Regions from separate parts of the Colwellia sp. MB02u-9 genome, predicted to be linked through region 2. Evidence: riboswitches for the same ligand, from Rfam matches in the RefSeq annotation. Region 2 holds a riboswitch; the other holds the start of a gene.
What was found. A riboswitch is a leader RNA that binds a small molecule or an ion and turns the genes downstream of it on or off. The one in region 2 is predicted to bind lysine.

Region 1 (9,048 bases), on a different contig from region 2:
ACATGGTCGTATTAGTGGCAATGTTGATACCTCAAATACCAATGACGAAATTGGTGATTTGTCGCGTAGTTTCTCAACTGCGGTTAATCGCCTGAGTCAATATAATCACTATTTAGAAAATATGTCGTCACGTTTATCACACGAATTGCGCACGCCTATTGCCGTGGTGCGAACCTCGTTAGAAACCTTAGCCATGCAGCAACAAAGTATCAGGGCAACAACACGAGATAATAATGATAAAAGGCAAGCACCCCTGGTGGAAAACCCCTATTTAGTGCGCGCTCAACATGGTATTGAGCGCTTAAGCTTAATTTTAACCAATATGAATGAAGCGACCCGAATAGAGCAAATGTTACAAAACACCGACAAAAGTGCCTTTGACTTAGCTCAGGTATTTAACGGTTGTATGCAAGGTTATCGCCTGATTTACCCTGATATTGATTTTTCATTCAATGATATAACACCAGGAAAGCATCCGCTTTTGGGTTCACCAGAACATATCGCGCAGTTATTAGATAAAGTGATTGCCAATGCCGTAGAGTTTTCTGACGATAATAAAATTACCGCCAGCGTCACACGTAATAATCAACAGGTGACGTTAACCATCAGCAATAACGGTGAGCTATTGCCTGAACAAATGAGTGAACAACTGTTTGACTCTATGGTGTCGATCAGGAAAAAACACAATAATGAACAGCCTCATTTAGGCTTAGGTTTGTATATTGCGCGCTTAATTTGTCAATTTCATCACGGCACAATAAAAGCCGTAAACCAGCAAAATCAGCTCGGCGTTGAGGTTATTATTACCTTACCATTAACAAAATAATGTTAATGTCTTAAGCTAGGCTGTGTTGACTATGAAAATTACACTTAACCTTGTATCTTGCATTGCTGCACCTCTAATGATTGCACTTCTAGCATTGCCCTTCCAGCATTGCAGTAAGTTTGGATCATGACAAGCTAGCGCATTACTGCATTTGCTATGACAACTATGACAAAATACTATTCAATACCAATGTATTTGTGTACTTGCACCGATAAGCGCCAGTTATTTTTAATACAAGCGGCAATAGCAAGCTCGGTGGCACGTTGTTTTTGGCTAATAGGTTGTAAATAAATCTGCTTTTTTTCTACTTGATGTGTGGCTAATAAGGCTTTTAGGTCATCAATATGTTGCTCAGTGGCCACCGGATGTTTAATTTCATTTGCTCTTTGCATCGCGCTGGCTAAAATTTTGTAACCGCCACGCATATTCACTTTGGGTGATACAGTAACCCAGCATTGCTCAGAGACTCTAATTTCAAAGGTGCCTGAGGTTTCTACCTGACAGCTATAACCTTGTGCTTCAAAATATAAACACAAGGCGGTTAAATCTTCCATGCAAGGTTCGCCACCGGTAATAACAATATGTTTAGCGTTAAAGCCCTGCTTGTTAAAGATTGCAGCAATATCATCTAAGGATAAATTTGACCATTGTTCAGTCTCTTCTACCTTACTTAACAGTTGCTTACTGGTTATTTCTAACTCAGGATGAATGTCCCAGGTATGTTTAGTATCACACCAAGAACAACCGACAGGACAACCCTGTAAACGAAGGAAAATTGACGGTTGGCCGGTAAATGAGCCTTCGCCTTGTAGAGTTTCAAACAATTCATTTATTTTATAACGTGTGGTCATTTCTTTAATGCTTAGATAATTTCTAGTAGAATGCGCAAGTTTATTATACCCCAAGAGATCTGTAAATATGAGTAGTAAAGTCGTAGTAATTTTTTCTGGTGGCATGGATTCATTCACCGTACTGCACCGCGCTTTAAAAGACGGTAAAGAAGTCTATGCCTTAACCTTTGATTATGGCCAGAAACACGTGAAAGAAATTGCCTGTGCCAGTAAAGTTTGTCAACAACTGGGGGTTGCTCATAAGGTTATTGATATTTCATCCATTAATCAGTTATTAGCGGGATCGTCTTTGACCGATGATATCGACATTCCTGAAGGTCATTACGAAGCCGAAAGTATGCAGTCAACGGTTGTACCTAATCGTAATATGATTTTACTGTCGTTAGCTGTGGGTTATGCCGTCTCAGTAGAAGCCGCGCAAGTATATTATGGTGCTCATTCGGGTGATCATGCTATTTATCCTGATTGTCGACCTGAATTTGTTATGAAAATGAATGAGGTTTGTCAAATCGCGAATTATCAAGCGGTTGAAATTTTCAGTCCTTACTTAACGAACAGTAAATCCGATATATTAACTGATGGTTTAAAGATGGGTTTGCGTTACGATGACACGTGGACTTGTTATAATGGCCGAGTACAAGCCTGCGGTAAATGCGGTGCATGTCAAGAGCGCCTAGAGGCCTTTGCTGACAATAATGTGACCGACCCTTTAACATACGAATAAGCTTATTTATAAAAGCCAGCCAAATTAAATGCAAAAAGGGACAGTACAATGTCCCTTTTTAAGCGCTATTTTTTGGTGCTTATTTTGATAATCATTACCTTTTAGTCATGACTATTTTATGGTTTAAACCATAATTTTGTCTACTGACATCAGCTTAGTCGGTAAACAAGGTACTATGTAAACGTTCAACCACTTGGTTAGCATCGGCTTCTGGCACGAGAAAACACAGATTATGATTGCTTGCGCCATGACAAATCATGCGAATATTAAAATCATTTATCTTATCAAAAATACTGCTGCCAACCCCTTTAGTGCCATGAATTTTATTACCGATCACCGCAATTAAACTCAAACCATGCTCAACACTGACTTCACAAAGTTGTTCTAACTCTTCTACCACGGCTTGAGTTAACAAGGCTTGTGTTGAACCATAAGGATTGTCAAAGGTTAGCGCGACACTAATTTCACTGGTGGTAATTAAATCTACACTTAATTGGTGTTTGGCTAATACGGTAAAAACTTTCGCTAGGAAACCACTGGCATGCAGCATTTGTGGACTTTTTACTGTCACTAAGGTTTGCTCGCGTCGCAGCGCAATCGAACGATAAGTAGGATTAGAGTCAACTTGGCGCTGTATTTTGGTGCCACCTGCGTTAGGTTCTTTACTTGAACCCACAAAAACAGGAATATCTTGCCGCATAGCTGGAATAAGTGTCGCCGGATGTAGAATTTTCGCGCCAAAGGTGGCCATTTCCGCCGCTTCGCCGAAACTAATTTCATTAATCGAACGTGCTTGATCTGTTATCCGTGGATCGGTAGTAAAAATACCCACCACGTCAGTCCAAATGCTTAAATTACTGGCTTGAACAGCTTCAGCTAACAACGCTGCGCTGTAATCAGAGCCACCGCGACCTAAGGTGGTCGTATTACCCTGCGGGTCACAGCCGATAAAACCTTGTGTAACAATAACTTGCTCATTAAGTAAGGGATAAAGTAGTGCTTTAGTATTAACCGCTAATTCGGTTAAATCAACTTGCGCTTTACCATATAAACTATCAGTTTTCATGACTTGGCGAACATCAAAATAATGACCATTCACATCGACGAGTTGTAACACTTGTGCAAAAATTCGTGAACTGAATTGTTCACCAAAACTCAGGATTTCATCACTGGTTTTTGTGCTGTATTGTTTTGCTTGTTGCTCAGCACAAGTACGTAACGCATTTAATAAGCCTGATATTTCTTGATCAATAGCTTGATGGTTATCAAAATGTTGGGTTATGGCAAATTGAATATCAGCAATATGGGTAATAATTTGTTGTTGTTCGCTTATCGCAACGTCTGCTTGGCTTAAACGTACTAAGTGATTAGTAACACCAGCACTAGCTGATACCACCACTAAACGGTTAGTGCTATTATTTTTAATAATATCCGCGCAGCGTAACATCGCATGAAAATCAGCAACACTGGTGCCGCCAAACTTTGCAACGGTAATATTTTCAGTATTGGTATGATCTATGATTACAGACATGCAGATTCTCCATGAGTTTGAGATTGAATGCTTGAACATTCGAGTCTATCGCGAGATGTATATTTAGATAACAATGTGCCAACACTAATGTGATTAAGGCTAGTAAGATGGGATATTAACATAAAAATTCTTCCTAAACGCCTGCATTGCTAAAGCTATTTCATTAAACATAGCAAATATAACAGGCAAATAACTAACAGGAAGAGCATGACTGAGCGTAGAGCGAATTAGGTTAAAAACCCGTTATTCAGGCGGTACTATTCAGCCAGAAGCTCTCCACCCTATGCTAAAAAAACTGCTGTTTTTCTAGCGGTGACAGCCCTAAGGATTCAGCCCTAGCGACCGAACATGATATGCCCCCATATCAATATTCTCGGCAATTGTCCCCCTCAGTAACAGTCAAAGGAATGGGTCCTCATGTTACCTACCTAGCAATTGCGCCTCTTCTGGTGCGAAAAATTTTTCTATTTCTGTACTACTTAATTAATAACATCATCATACTTGATAGATAAGGGCATTATAAAAGTGGAGTAAAAATTCTAATTTTCAGCGCAGTCATTAGACCCTATCTAAAAGTAAATATCAACAGACTTTTAGACGTCCAAATGAAATAGTTTGTCACAATTAGCCACTGCTTCAAGGTCTTATAATTGTTATGCTTTAGCATCTTGAAAACTTATTACCCTATTTTTATAGCCTATTTTGGACTGAGTAACATGGATCTATTTTTACTAAAAAAAATAATTAGCTTAATGATTATGCCACTGAGCATTATTATCTTACTGTTAATTATCGCTATTATTTTTTATCGTTTAAAACCAAAATTGAGTTTTTGGGCGCTATTTACCGCAACCACTTTATTATTTTTGAGTACCTTTCCACCTTTATCCGATAACATCATGGCGGCATTAGAAGATAATTATCCCGCATTTACCCGCAGCAATAAGCCGGTTGATTATATTATTATTTTGGGTGGTGTTCACACCAGCGTTCAGGGTTTGCCTGCGACCAGTGAGTTAAAGTCTAGTTCATTAGAAAGGTTAGTTGAGGCTGTTCGTATCTACCGCATGCACCCCGAAGCACAAATAATTACCTCAGGTTTTGCCGATGGCGATGTCAGTTCAAACGCAGAAAAAGTTAAGCAAGCAGCGATATTATTAGGTGTGCCAAAAAATAAAATATTGACTGAAAATTTCCCTCAAGATACCGAAGAAGAAGCGCAACTTATCGCACCACGCGTGTTAAATAAAAATGTCGTACTCGTCACTAGTGCCAATCATTTACCCAGAGCCATGGCCTATTTCCAACGCTACGGCGTCAATCCAATCCCTGCACCGGCAAGCCCATGGGTTAAAAGCAATGGCCTTACTCCATGGTCTTATTACGTACCTAATGCTAAAAAATTACAACAAACTACTACGGTTTGGTACGAAACCCTCGGGCGTATTGTGCAATGGTTTAAAGGCTAATAGCTGACAAACTAAAAGCAGCAGCAATTTGTACAACACGACTTAATGACCAAAAAGCCTTGTGCAGTAAAAATTTACATAAGGCTAGTTCATTACCAAGTACAATCGTGCATGAACAGCAGTCTTGTATTTGGTGCTATATTTTTCCGCTATATTGGTATTAATAATCTGCCGCTTAGGCTGGGTTATCAATATCAATAAACTTAGCCTCTAATGGCAAATGTTGATTAAAATGTTCGGCTAATGCTTTAGCGCCATAGCGCTCGGTGGCATGATGGCCAGCGCAATAAAAATGAATATCCATCTCGCGCGCAACATGAGTGGTTTGCTCAGATACTTCACCACTGATAAACGCGTCTATGCCGTGTTCAGCCGCTAACTCAATATAGCCTTGCCCACCACCGCTGCACCAAGCCACGGTTTTAATCGCTTTATTTGATGGCGGTGCTATGTGCAAGCAAGTTCGGTTGAGCTTTTCATTAATGCGTTGCTCAAGTGTTTGTGGGCTAAGTTCACGAGTAAAGTCTCCACGTACAGCAACACTCAAGGCGTTACCCTCTTCCAATGGCGCGACATTATTGATTGAAAATAATTTCGCTAATTGTGCGTTATTACCTAAGCTTGGATGAATATCTAAGGGTAAATGATAGGCAAATAAACTGATGTCATTTGCCAGTAACGCCTTAATGCGTTTATGTTTCATACCACGGATGACATAACTTTCATTCTTCCAAAAAAAACCATGGTGTACGACTAACGCATCGGCTTTTTCAGCAATCGCTTGTTCGATTAACGCTTGTGTAGCGGTAACGCCCGTGATGACCTTACTGATCTTATCTCGCCCCTGAATTTGTAGACCATTTGGACAAAAGTCTTTAATTTGTTCAGGCTTTAATAAGTTGTTTAAATAGCTTTCGAATTCATGAAGTTGCATTAATTAATTCTGACCTTAAATATTGAGTTATTATATTTAGTACTGCTTTACCATTACTGATTTGATTTTTTACTGGTTTTTCTTGATGAATTCATCGTTGGCACCTTCACGGGTTCAAAGTGTGGCCTGAGTTGCCATTTGGGTTTGATCGGCGTTAAAGGTAATACGCGCTTTTTCGCCACAATGACATAAACAGAGCCTAAACTTGGAAAATAACGTGCCGCTATATTATGCCAATAGTTACAAAAAAGTCCCTGAGTGAGTTGCCCAGATAATGACGAATGCAAAAACCGTTTATCTAGTTGGATCTCAAATCCCATTAAGTGCAGCCAATCTTTCACTCGCATAGGTGAAAATAACCTTTCATTCCAAGGCGTTTGCTTACGCCTATAAGGAATAAATTGATTAAGACCCACTAAACTAAAAGGATTAAATCCAGTGATCACTAAATAGCCATTAGGAATTAATACCCGGTTGGCTTCACGCACCACATGATGAGGGTCTAACGAAAACTCCAAAGCATGGGCCAATACGCAGACATCAACACTGTGCTTTTGTAAGGGTAAATCATCAATTTCAGCAATAACATCACTATTTTCCAGCTGGTTTGTTAAGGTTAATTGATGCTTAATCGGGCTATCTACACTCGATATTTCACCACTTAAAGCGCCAATTTTTAGCATATGATAGCCAAAAAACTTTGGCCACCAAGGCGCTAGCGCTTGATTAATATTGGCAACTATCAAGTCACCATTAGGTAAGTTTTGCCAAGATTTTGGATAATCAGGGTGCCTAAACGCGAGTGCTGGCTTCATTATATTAAACTGTCGAAAAAGTAAGTATAATCATATCTTCAGTATACTCAGGAGCCACACATGCAGCAAACCCAAAGCAGCACTAATATGAAAGTTTCCATGATAAAGGCCTTTTCAGATAATTATATCTGGGCTATTTCGTCGAACTTAGGTCACAACATGGCCTTAGTTGACCCAGGTGACGCCAATGTTTGTATCGAATTTATTGAACAACAAAAACTGCAACTGTCGAGTATATTAATCACTCACCATCACGCTGATCACGTGGGTGGTATTAAAAAACTTGTTGATTATTGTAAAAGTAAGCAATGGCCATTAACCATTTACGGCCCTGAAAGTGAAAACATTCCACACTGTGATGTCGCGCTTAACGAAAGCGCTAAGGTGGCGTTAACTGATTTAGACCTTGAATTTGATGTCATTGATCTTCCAGGTCATACCAGTGGCCATATAGCTTATTTATCACAAGACAATTTATTTTGTGGTGATACTTTGTTTTCAGGTGGCTGTGGTCGCCTTTTCGAAGGCACGCCGAGCCAAATGCTTGGCTCATTAGAAAAGCTAAGCGCTTTACCTGAGCACACTCAGGTCTATTGTGCTCATGAATATACTCAAGCTAACCTTAATTTTGCCCTAAGTGTTGAACCCGATAATACCGAGTTGGTAGATTATTATAATCAAGTAATACAAAAGCGCGAACAAGATATTGCCACTATCCCAACATCAATCATGCTTGAAAGGAAAATCAATCCATTTCTACGCTGTAACGAGTCTAGCTTGATGACAAGCGCGGCTGAGTTCAGTGGTGAAAAGGTTAATGATAAATTACAAACCTTTACCATTATCCGCGCATGGAAAGACAATTTTTAAGGCGTTTTTATTGCGCAAATCTTGAATAACCGCCCTAAATAAGTGACACTGGCGGCTAGTAAATTTAAATAGACCTTGCATGAAGAATATAACCCTATCTATCGCAACCGTACTGCTATTGTCCGGTTGCCAATCAGTTTTAAACCAAAATCAATCAAATAACCTTGAAACTAATAATGATATTCAAGTACTTATCGATGTTGCCTCTTCGGCAGAGATCAATCAAGCGCTGCTGGTTGATGAAGCTATTGACGTTATTCATCCCATTGCCGACGGTGATATAGATCTGGGCAATGACTTAAAAGAAAGCTATTTGTCAAATGATGTTTGGCAACGAATTCGCAGCAAGCTTGAATTTTCGATACCCGAAGATCCTCGTGTTGTTAGCCAACGAAATTGGTTTATAAAGCACCCTGACTATCTAAACCGCGTAGCTAAACGCGCTGAGCCATTTTTGTATTACATCGTTGAAGCATTAGAAGCGAACGATATACCCATTGAAATTGCCTTATTACCCATAGTTGAAAGCGCTTTTGACCCTTTTGCTTACTCACATGGTCGTGCATCAGGTATGTGGCAATTTATTCCCGGCACAGGCAAACGCTTCGGCATGAAACAAAATTGGTGGTTTGACGGACGACGTGACATAGTTGCCTCAACCCAAGGTGCTATTAACTATTTAAAATACTTAAACAAGTTTTTTGATGGTGATTGGATGTTAGCGCTTGCCGCTTACAACTCAGGTGAGGGACGAGTAAGACGTGCGGTTAGAAAAAATAAAAAGAAAAACCTACCTACAGATTTTTGGTCTTTAGATTTACCAAAAGAAACTCGTGCTTATGTCCCTAAATTATTAGCGTTAGCTGACATTGTAAAACGTAGCGAAGAATTTAAAATTAAACTGCACGTAATTGATAATAGCTCGGTGATCAGTCAAGTCGATATTGGTTCACAGCTTGATTTAGCCAAAGCAGCGCAATTAGCTGACTTGACATTAACAGAGTTGCAGCGACTCAACCCAGGTTTTA
Region 2 (9,048 bases):
ATAATAATGTGATGGCACTGATCACGGTGCTCAAGCAAATACGACGAAGAGACCAAATAGGTTTGATTGTTGACATACAGTATTAAACTCAATTAATGGTGGCTATAAAGTGCTTGTAAAAGTGCTTGTAGAAAATATTATGGCTTTGAACAATCACACATTTTTCGTTACTTTTTCCCATTAAGATAACACTGATAAACCGCAAAACCTTTTTTAATCGCTAAGGTCTTTGTTTTACCCAGTGCTTTTTCCATGATGGGTAAGTATTTCAAAAAACTATTAGCGACAATGGTAATGCAGGCTTTGCTGGTTAAGTTTTGCTTTATCTCGGCTAAAAATTGTTCGGTAGCGCCATAATGGGTTTTTACGCCCTGATGAAATGGTGGGTTGGAAATGACAAAATCATAGCGTTCTTGAACAGTAGATAAGCTATCTGAGGCAATATATTGCCCGCTTAACTGGTTTAAAGACAGTGTTGTTTGCGCTGAATGCAAGGCTAACGCACTGACATCAACCAAGGTTAATGTTGTTTTTGGGTGAACTGTGCCGATATAAGCGGCAATAACCCCTGCACCACAACCAAAATCTAACACTTTACCTGAAATAACCTCAGGTAAGTGTGCTAATAAAACTTCTGTACCCGTGTCTAGTGCATTTTGGCTAAATACGCCTGGTAAAGCGGCAATTTTTAGTACTTTATCTTGTACCTGCATTGGGTAGTATTTATAAAATTTTTGTAGTTCAAAGCGAGGTAATGAGGGTTTTAATTTGCCAATGTACATTAAGCAATGTCTTGCCGCGTCAACATTTTGGCAATATTCTAGGTAATCAATACCGAGTTTTTCGGCTGACTTTACCCCCGCTTTATTTTCCCCAACAATGACTATGGCGGCATCGTCTGTCATTGACTCAGCGAGCATAGCTAAGGTAAAACTAAATTCAGCCTTACTTTTTGGAAAATGAATAATCGCCATATCATGTTTAGTTTTGGCGATATACTCGACGCAAAAATGTGCGTCTACACGGGTGTTTTTCAATTGCTGACAAGTTTTATATTCAGCATAATTAGTGTGGTAACTATCAATATGAGCAGCGCTATGCTGACTTAAGTAATGGTTAATAAAACCATCGTCTGCGATATTAACCAAAAGAGGTCTGGTTGCGGCTAGTGCCTCAATATTGCGGTTTAATAATTGGTTAATGTTACTTATTGCCATGAAGATACCTGTAATTAAGCTAACTATTATTTATGGGGGTTATTTATGGGTGCTATTTATTGACGATATTTATGGGTCAAGTTATCTACAAATATCGGCGTTACTTTAAAGAAAACTTATCATAATGACAGGGCGAACTGAGCGAGTATTCATTAATACCGCCATAGTGAATGTGTCATAGTGCTGCGTAGTCTACGCGAATTTAATTATCTCGCCATCTTTAGTCCACAGGGAGTGAGCTATTTTGACCCAGTTCAACTTATCGGGCGTAGCTTATTTTAGTGATGGGCACTCTAGTTATTGAGGACAAGATCGTACTTACTGATTAGAAAAAGAAATAAAAGCAGTAAAATCAAACTATTAAATTTAAATTGTGGCATACGTCTAGCCGTCTATTGACTGTGCTTATATTTAAATGTTTTAATATTGTTGTCCCTTATTCCAGTGTGATTAATCGTAAAAAATTAATCACCGTCAATAAAGGGCCAGAAGAGGAGCGTTAACCAGGTAGTTATTGTGAAGAGATCAAACTCTAGTGAGCAATAATGAGGGGGTTTAACGCCGAGGTAATTGCCTTGTTGATAAGGTAATTGCCGGTTGTTAAGGCTTAGTTGTTAATATATAACCATTAAGTTTTATAGCCATCGGATACGTTCGATGGCTACTAGGTTGAATCCTTGCAACTGTCACCTAACTAGGTGGAGAGCTTCTGGCCTTTGTAAAGGCCAAATTTCATCCTAGAAATTTTGTCTGTACAAGCGCCTAAAAGTTCTCCGAACGACAAGAGTTCGAGAGCAATGAATCAAACAAAACCGATAGAAAATCACCTGATAACAGACCGACCTTTGGTTTGGACCGCACTGATCACGCCATTATTTGATGATGACGGCATCGACTATGTTAGTTTGCGTAAGCTAGTGCTACAACAAAATGCGGCCCACAATGGCATTTTATTACTGGGCAGCACGGGCGAGGGTTTAGCGTTAACCGCGCAAGAGCATTTAAGTATAGTGCAATATGTTTGTGCGATGACGTTACAAGTGCCAATAATGGTTGCTGTTGGTGGCTATAATCTTAACGAGCAACTGGCCTGGATAGCTAAATGCAATAAATTGCCGATAAAGGCTTATTTACTTACTAGCCCTATTTACGCCAAACCGGGGCCCGTAGGTCAAACCGCTTGGTTTAAAAGTTTACTCGATGCCGCAAACGTCCCTTGTATGCTTTATAACGTGCCTTCACGCAGCAGTGTTGAAATTTCCTTTTCGGCCTTACAACAATTACAAAACCATAAAAACTGTTGGGCATTAAAAGAAGCCAGTGGCGATCTTAATAAACTGCTGGCCTATAGAGAGCATTGCCCTAACCTGGACTTGTATAGTGGTGAAGACGCTATGATGCCATACCTTGCGAGTGCCAATGTTAAAGGTTTGGTGTCGGTTTGCGCTAACGTTTGGCCAGAAGCCACTCGGCAATATGTTGCTATGGCCTTAGCTCATCAACATGAAGGACTTTTTCCGCTTTGGCATAAAGCAATATCGGCATTATTTCAAGTGTCTAGTCCGATACCGGTAAAAGTGTTAATGGCTGAGTTGAACACTATTAGCTCGGCAAAACTTCGTTTACCCTTATGCCAAGCAGAACTTTCAGCGCAACACGGTTTACTCGACATTCATCAACACATTCAGCAATGGTTAGCGAGTAACAGCAGCAACCCACTAGCTCAGCATCACACGACTGATGACATTTTAAATGCACAAACCCCTCACTCTTTAGATTTAACTAACTTACGAGCAATAAAATCATGACTTGGCAACAAACATTAACAGACTTAGAAACCGGTAAAGTTCGTGCAGCAGAACAAAATAGCGATGGCACTTGGCAAGTCAATACTGCGGTGAAACAAGCCATTTTAGCGGCATTTAAAGCGGGAGAAAATACTGAGTTCGATGGTATTTATCGTGGCTTTGTGGATAAGCATAACTTACCCGCACGCGAGTTCACCGTTGCCGATAAGGTCAGAATGGTGCCGGGTGGTTCGTCGGTTCGTTGTGGTGCCTATGTGGCGCCAGGCGTCATTATTATGCCACCAGCCTATATTAATGTTGGCGCTTTTGTTGATAGCGGCACTATGATTGACAGCCATGCTTTGATTGGCTCATGCGCACAAATAGGCAAAAATGTTCACGTTTCTGCCGCGGTACAAATTGGTGGTGTGCTTGAGCCGATTGGTGCTAGTCCGGTGATTATTGAAGATAACGCCTTTTTAAGTGCTGGCGTGATTATTGTCGAAGGCATTGTAGTGAAAAAAGGTGCGGTTTTAGCCCCAGGCGTATCTTTGTCGGCCTCGGTAGCTGTTTATGACTGTGTCAATAATGTGATACTGGAAAAAGGTGCTGATATTCCTGAAAACGCTGTTGTGGTGCCAGGTACACGACCGGTTGCGGGTGACTGGGCTCAGCAGCAAGGACTTAATATGGCTTGCGCATTAATTGTTAAATACCGAGATGCAAAAAGTAATGCCGCTTTAGAACTTGAATCTGTACTGCGTTAGGATCAAAAAATGACTGCCATGTTAAATTCGACAGCTAGGCCAAACTGGCTTAGACCTGAGGTACTTGCACCGCTAGCACAGCACAGTGAAGCACTTAAAAACAGTGTGGAAGCTGAGCAAGATGAAGACGGTTTTTTTCTTTACGATTTAGACTATCTTGAGCAACACTTGTCGGTGTTGATGCAACAAGAGGTGATTAAACTCTGGTTTGCTGTTAAGGCTAATCCCTTGTCGCGTGTAATAAGCACCTTAGCGCAGCAAGGTTTTAATTTTGATGTGGCGAGTCAAGGCGAACTAACGCAAGTATTAGCACAAAATGTGCAAGCCGATCGCATTCTCAATACCGGTCCGGCCAAATCAAAGCGACAAATGAAAGCCTTCTTAAGCCAAGGCGTGCGCACTTTTGTCGTGGAGAGTTTGAACCAGTTGCAATGGCTTAATGAAGCAGCAATAGCATTGGCTTGCCAACCACAAGTATTATTAAGAGTACAATTACAGTGGCAAGAAGGTGAGAAAAATCCTTTAGGGGGTAATGAAGTGACGCCTTTTGGTTTATCTTGCCAAGAGTGGCAAACCATAAAAGTTAGTCACTTTCCGGCGTTAAATATTAATGGCTTGCATATTTTCCAATGGGGAAATATGCTCAGCAATGCTCGGATGTTTGAGCTTTGGTCACAAATGGTTACGCCATTGTTATCGCTAGCAGAACAATTGGGCATGAGGTTAGAAGTCTTAGATTTAGGCGGTGGCCTAGGTGTCGATTACCTGCAAACAGGGCAAGGCCTAAGCTGGAAAAAAATTGTTGCTGACTTAGCCAAAATAAAAGCACAGGCAGGTGTTAGCGAACTCTGGCTAGAGCTAGGTCGTTTTGCTGTTGCTGACATGGGCTATTACGTGACTTCGGTTGTTGACCGTAAACAAAACTTTCAGCAGCAACAATTAGTACTTGCCGGTGGCATTAATCATTTAATTCGCCCGGCAATTACTGAACAGCCCTTTCCTGTCGCCATGCTGAGAGAGTCAGCAGCAAGCCCTTGTTATTTTGATCTACATGGCCCGCTTTGTACCAGTTTAGATAAATTGGGTACCTTGGCAATAGCCAGTGATGTTGAAGTGGGTGACCAATTAATTTTTGGTTTAGCCGGCGCTTATGGCTTTACTGAAAGTATGCCGTTTTTTCTTTGTCATCAAATTGCCGCTGAATATGTTTTACAGCAAGGCAAAATTGAGCAAGTACGTGCAGCAGAGCCTGCAACTTGGTATTTACGTTAACCTAGTCAATAAAGTCGTTTGATTGGTAAGAGATTATTTATGAATTTAATCAGTAAAGAAGTGATGCATGTCGGTGAAATGGCCAGTGGTGCTGCGCTTACCGTGCCGGTTTATCGTATTAAGGGTAAACAGCAGGGGCCTGATGTTTATATTCAGGCTAATATGCATGGCGCAGAAGTGCAGGGCAATGCGGTTATTTTTCAGTTGTTAGAGCAATTAAAAACCCTTGAATTAAATGGCAGTATTACGCTCGTGCCTTATGCCAACCCTGTCGCTTGTAATCATAAAAACGGGGAATATACCTTAGGACGATTTGATCCCATTACCGGCGTTAACTGGAACCGGATGTTTCATTTTGATGACGATATTATTGCGCCGTTTGCACAAGCGCATTTAACCGCGACTAGCGCTGAAATTGAGCGCGCGTTTAAAGCGTTAATGCTGGAGCAAATAACCGAAAAGTTAAATCATAATATTTATGGCCTGACGACAGGGCAACGTATTGCCTTTCAACTGCAACGCCTAGCACATCAAGCTGATATTGTTTTAGATCTGCACACTGGGCCGATTTCCAGTAAGCACTTATATTGTCCTGAATATGCCATAGCCAGTGCAAAGTACTTTGATATTCCACATACTTTATTGATTCCTAACGACTTTGGCGGTGCATTAGATGAAGCCACTTTCTGTCCTTGGTGGCAGTTACAGCAGACCTTTGCTGCCCTTGGCCGTGACTTCCCTATAACTAAAACTGAGGCTAATCAAGGCCAAGATGTTATTATTAAAGAGAGTTTTACTGTTGAGCTGGGCTCACAAGAGCAGATTGATTTAGAGGTTGCCCGTGAAGATGCGTTAGGTATTTTAAGTTATCTGCAGTATCAAGGTGTGATCAATAGCCAAGATTACCAGCCGAAAACCATGACGCGTTATAGCTGTATGTTAGCCGATTATAAGGCACTATATTCACCCATGGGCGGGATGGTGGATTATTTGGCTCAATTTGGTCAGCCTTTAGCGGCAGGAGAGCCCTTAGCGCGTATTCTACGTATGGATAATTATGGTGATGGTGACCCATTACACTATATAACCTTAGATCATAGTGTCATACCGATTTTGCATTTTGCATCGGCGAGTGTCAATCAAGGCACTGAACTTTATAAAGTATTTAGTAAGTTTAGTATTTTATAATCGCGCGTTTTAACAAGAAAAAGCGCCTTGATTTAGCTTTTAATCAAGGCGCTTTTTTTGTACCCTTATAAGGGCTATTTTTTTTAATAGCGATTTAAACCCTAGCTACTTAAGCCTTAGGTACTTAAACCTTACTTACTTAAAAACTACGTGTTCTTTTAAGTAAGTAAACAAGTCACGGTAATGTTTGCCGATTTTTTCAGCACCGTGCTCTTTTTTCGCCTGACGGACTAATTGTCTCAGCTTTTGCCTTTCCATGCTGTCGCATTCGGCTAACAAGGCTTCAATGGTGTCATTACCGTCTGCTATCAGGTCGTCACGCAATTTTTCGAGCTTTTCAAATTTGACCGACTCTTGCTGATGTTTATTGGCCATAACGTCCATTGCCTGCTTAATCGGCTCAAGATCCATTTCAGACAGTATTTTCGCGACATGACGGACATGACGACGCATAGCTTCATGCTTATTGGTGATTTTATCTGCTAGCAGCATAGCGGCTTTCAGTTCATCAGTCAGCGGTAGCTTGCTGCGTTGATGCTTCGACATTTTGACTATGATCAGGCCAAAGTCTTGCAGTCGATGCATTTCTCGTTTTATTTCTGATTTACTCAGTAATTCTTCTTCTAATTCATCGATATCGTTGGCAGAGTGGGGCATAATGTTAAGCAATAAAGTGATAATTACCTATAGTATACAACAAAGCAGTATCAGCAAAAACATTCCTGTTGCATGTATCGATAAAATGTGAGAAATAATTTACCTATGAGCGATTCAGATAGTATTCAAATGCAAATAGAACATGTGAAAAAACGTGTTAATGACGCCATGACAATGGCTAAATCACTCGGAGCCGATGGTGCTGAAGTTGCGATGAGTCGCCAACAAGGTCTTAGCGTGAGTACCCGTTTAGGCGAGGTTGAAAATGTTGAATTTACCAATGATGGTGGGCTTGGTATTACCGTTTACAAAGACGGTCGTAAAGGGAGTGCTTCTACGGCTGATTTATCTGAAAAAGCTTTAAAACAAGCCATAGAAGCCGCGGTAAATATTGCTAAATATACCTCTGTTGATGAATGCTCAGGTATGGCAGATAAAGATTTATTGTCGATGACGCCTGAAGACTTAGATTTATATCACCCTAAAGCGTTAACCACAGAGCAAGCGATTAGTTTAGCAAAAACCTGTGAAGACACTGCACTTGGCTATGACAAACGTATTACTAATTCAGACGGCGCCACATTAGAGAGCTTTGAAGGTTTTAAAGTTTACGGCAATAGTCAGGGGCAGCTAGTGGGCTATCCGAGTACGCGGCATAATTTAAGTTGTGTGATGATTGCCAAAGAAGGTGATGACATGCAGCGAGACTATGCTTATACCGTGAGTCGTGAATTTGACGCGATGGAAAGTGCAGCCAACATAGGGCAACAAGCGGCTAAAGAAACATTATCACGCTTAGGTGCTCGTAAGTTAGCGACCGCTAAAGTACCTGTGATGTTTCGAGCTGATGTGGCCAATAGCTTATTTGGCCATTTTATTGCCGCGATTAGTGGTGGTAATTTGTATCGACAATCTTCTTTTTTGATGGACGCCATTGGCCAACAAGTTTTTCCTGAATTTTTAAGCATCAGTGAACGCCCTCATTTGAAAAAGGCCTTGGCAAGTAGTGCTTTTGACGCCGAAGGTGTCGCTACCCTAGATCGTGAAATTATTACGGATGGCAGTTTAGCCACTTACCTGTTAACTAGCTATTCAGCGCGTAAGTTAGGCATGAAATCAACCGGTCATGCCGGTGGCATTCATAATTGGCAACTCGGCATGAAAGACGCAGGCCAAGGCGGTGATTTTGATGCAATGTTAAAAACGTTAGGCACGGGTTTGTTAGTAACCGAGTTGATGGGGCAAGGCGTGAATGTAGTGACCGGTGACTATTCTCGCGGTGCAGCAGGCTTTTGGGTAGAAAATGGCGAAATAGCTTATCCAGTGGATGAAATTACCATTGCGGGTAAATTACAGGATATTTTTGCTGGAATTGTCGCTATTGGTAACGATACCGACATGCGAGGCAGTATTCGCACCGGTTCTATTATTGTTAACCAGATGCAAGTAGCGGGCAGTTAAAAATAATAGAAGTTTGAAGTTAAAAGCTGTCAGCTGTCAGAAAAAACAAGTGAACGGTAACTAGTTTCAGTTGTTTACTGACAGCTTTAAACTGAAAGCTTATCGCTATGGTTTATTTTCCTAGCAGCAAGGTCGCTGTGCCTAAGAAGGCAAATATACCCACGACATCAGTAACCGTTGTCAAAATAACACTACCGGCTAAGGCGGGATCTATATTCATTTTTTTCAACATTAATGGCACGGTAACACCGGCAATGCCAGCCGCGGTCATATTCATTAACATGGCAAAGGCAATGATGGCGCCCAGCATTAAGTTTTGCTGCCAAATCGCCACAACCGAAGCGATTAACACCGCCCAAATTAGACCATTAAAAAAACCAATGGCCAATTCTTTATAGAGTAAAATTCGCGAGTTACTTTCACCAACATGCCCTAAGGCCATAGCGCGGATAACTAAGGTTAAAGTCTGGTTGCCGGCGACACCGCCCATGCTAGGCACTAAAGAGTTTAACACTGCTAAAATAGCCAGTTGATTTAGAATGCCTTCAAACATGCTCGACACTGCGACAGCCAGAAGAGCGGTGATTAAGTTCACGCCTAACCAAATAGAGCGGCGTTGGGTACTTTTCAAGACCGGAGCAAAGGTGTCAGCCTCGTCATCTAGACCCGCCATACTCATCATAGAATGCTCGGCTTCCT

Region 1: linked by a shared signal. The riboswitch ahead of lysC (lysine-sensitive aspartokinase 3) and the one ahead of dapA (4-hydroxy-tetrahydrodipicolinate synthase) in region 2 are both predicted to bind lysine.

The regions. Positions count from the first base shown of each region.
Region 1 covers NZ_JACGVF010000094.1:289,593-298,640, forward strand. Annotated here, with positions in the region: gene pdsS (proteobacterial dedicated sortase system histidine kinase) at 1-826, shown strand, start outside; gene queE (7-carboxy-7-deazaguanine synthase QueE) at 1,003-1,677, opposite strand; gene queC (7-cyano-7-deazaguanine synthase QueC) at 1,745-2,401, shown strand; gene lysC (lysine-sensitive aspartokinase 3) at 2,556-3,932, opposite strand; lysine riboswitch at 4,194-4,386, opposite strand; gene H4J65_RS09945 (ElyC/SanA/YdcF family protein) at 4,649-5,401, shown strand; gene H4J65_RS09950 (Nif3-like dinuclear metal center hexameric protein) at 5,577-6,335, opposite strand; gene H4J65_RS09955 (class I SAM-dependent methyltransferase) at 6,389-7,150, opposite strand; gene gloB (hydroxyacylglutathione hydrolase) at 7,211-8,020, shown strand; gene H4J65_RS09965 (LysM peptidoglycan-binding domain-containing protein) at 8,100-9,048, shown strand, end outside.
Region 2 covers NZ_JACGVF010000100.1:210,670-219,717, reverse strand. Annotated here, with positions in the region: gene H4J65_RS17145 (sensor histidine kinase) at 1-76, opposite strand, end outside; gene H4J65_RS17140 (methyltransferase) at 168-1,217, opposite strand; lysine riboswitch at 1,699-1,934, shown strand; gene dapA (4-hydroxy-tetrahydrodipicolinate synthase) at 2,015-3,025, shown strand; gene H4J65_RS17130 (2,3,4,5-tetrahydropyridine-2,6-dicarboxylate N-succinyltransferase) at 3,022-3,771, shown strand; gene H4J65_RS17125 (PLP-dependent decarboxylase) at 3,781-5,043, shown strand; gene H4J65_RS17120 (succinylglutamate desuccinylase/aspartoacylase family protein) at 5,083-6,231, shown strand; gene yjgA (ribosome biogenesis factor YjgA) at 6,367-6,888, opposite strand; gene pmbA (metalloprotease PmbA) at 6,994-8,349, shown strand; gene mgtE (magnesium transporter) at 8,462-9,048, opposite strand, start outside.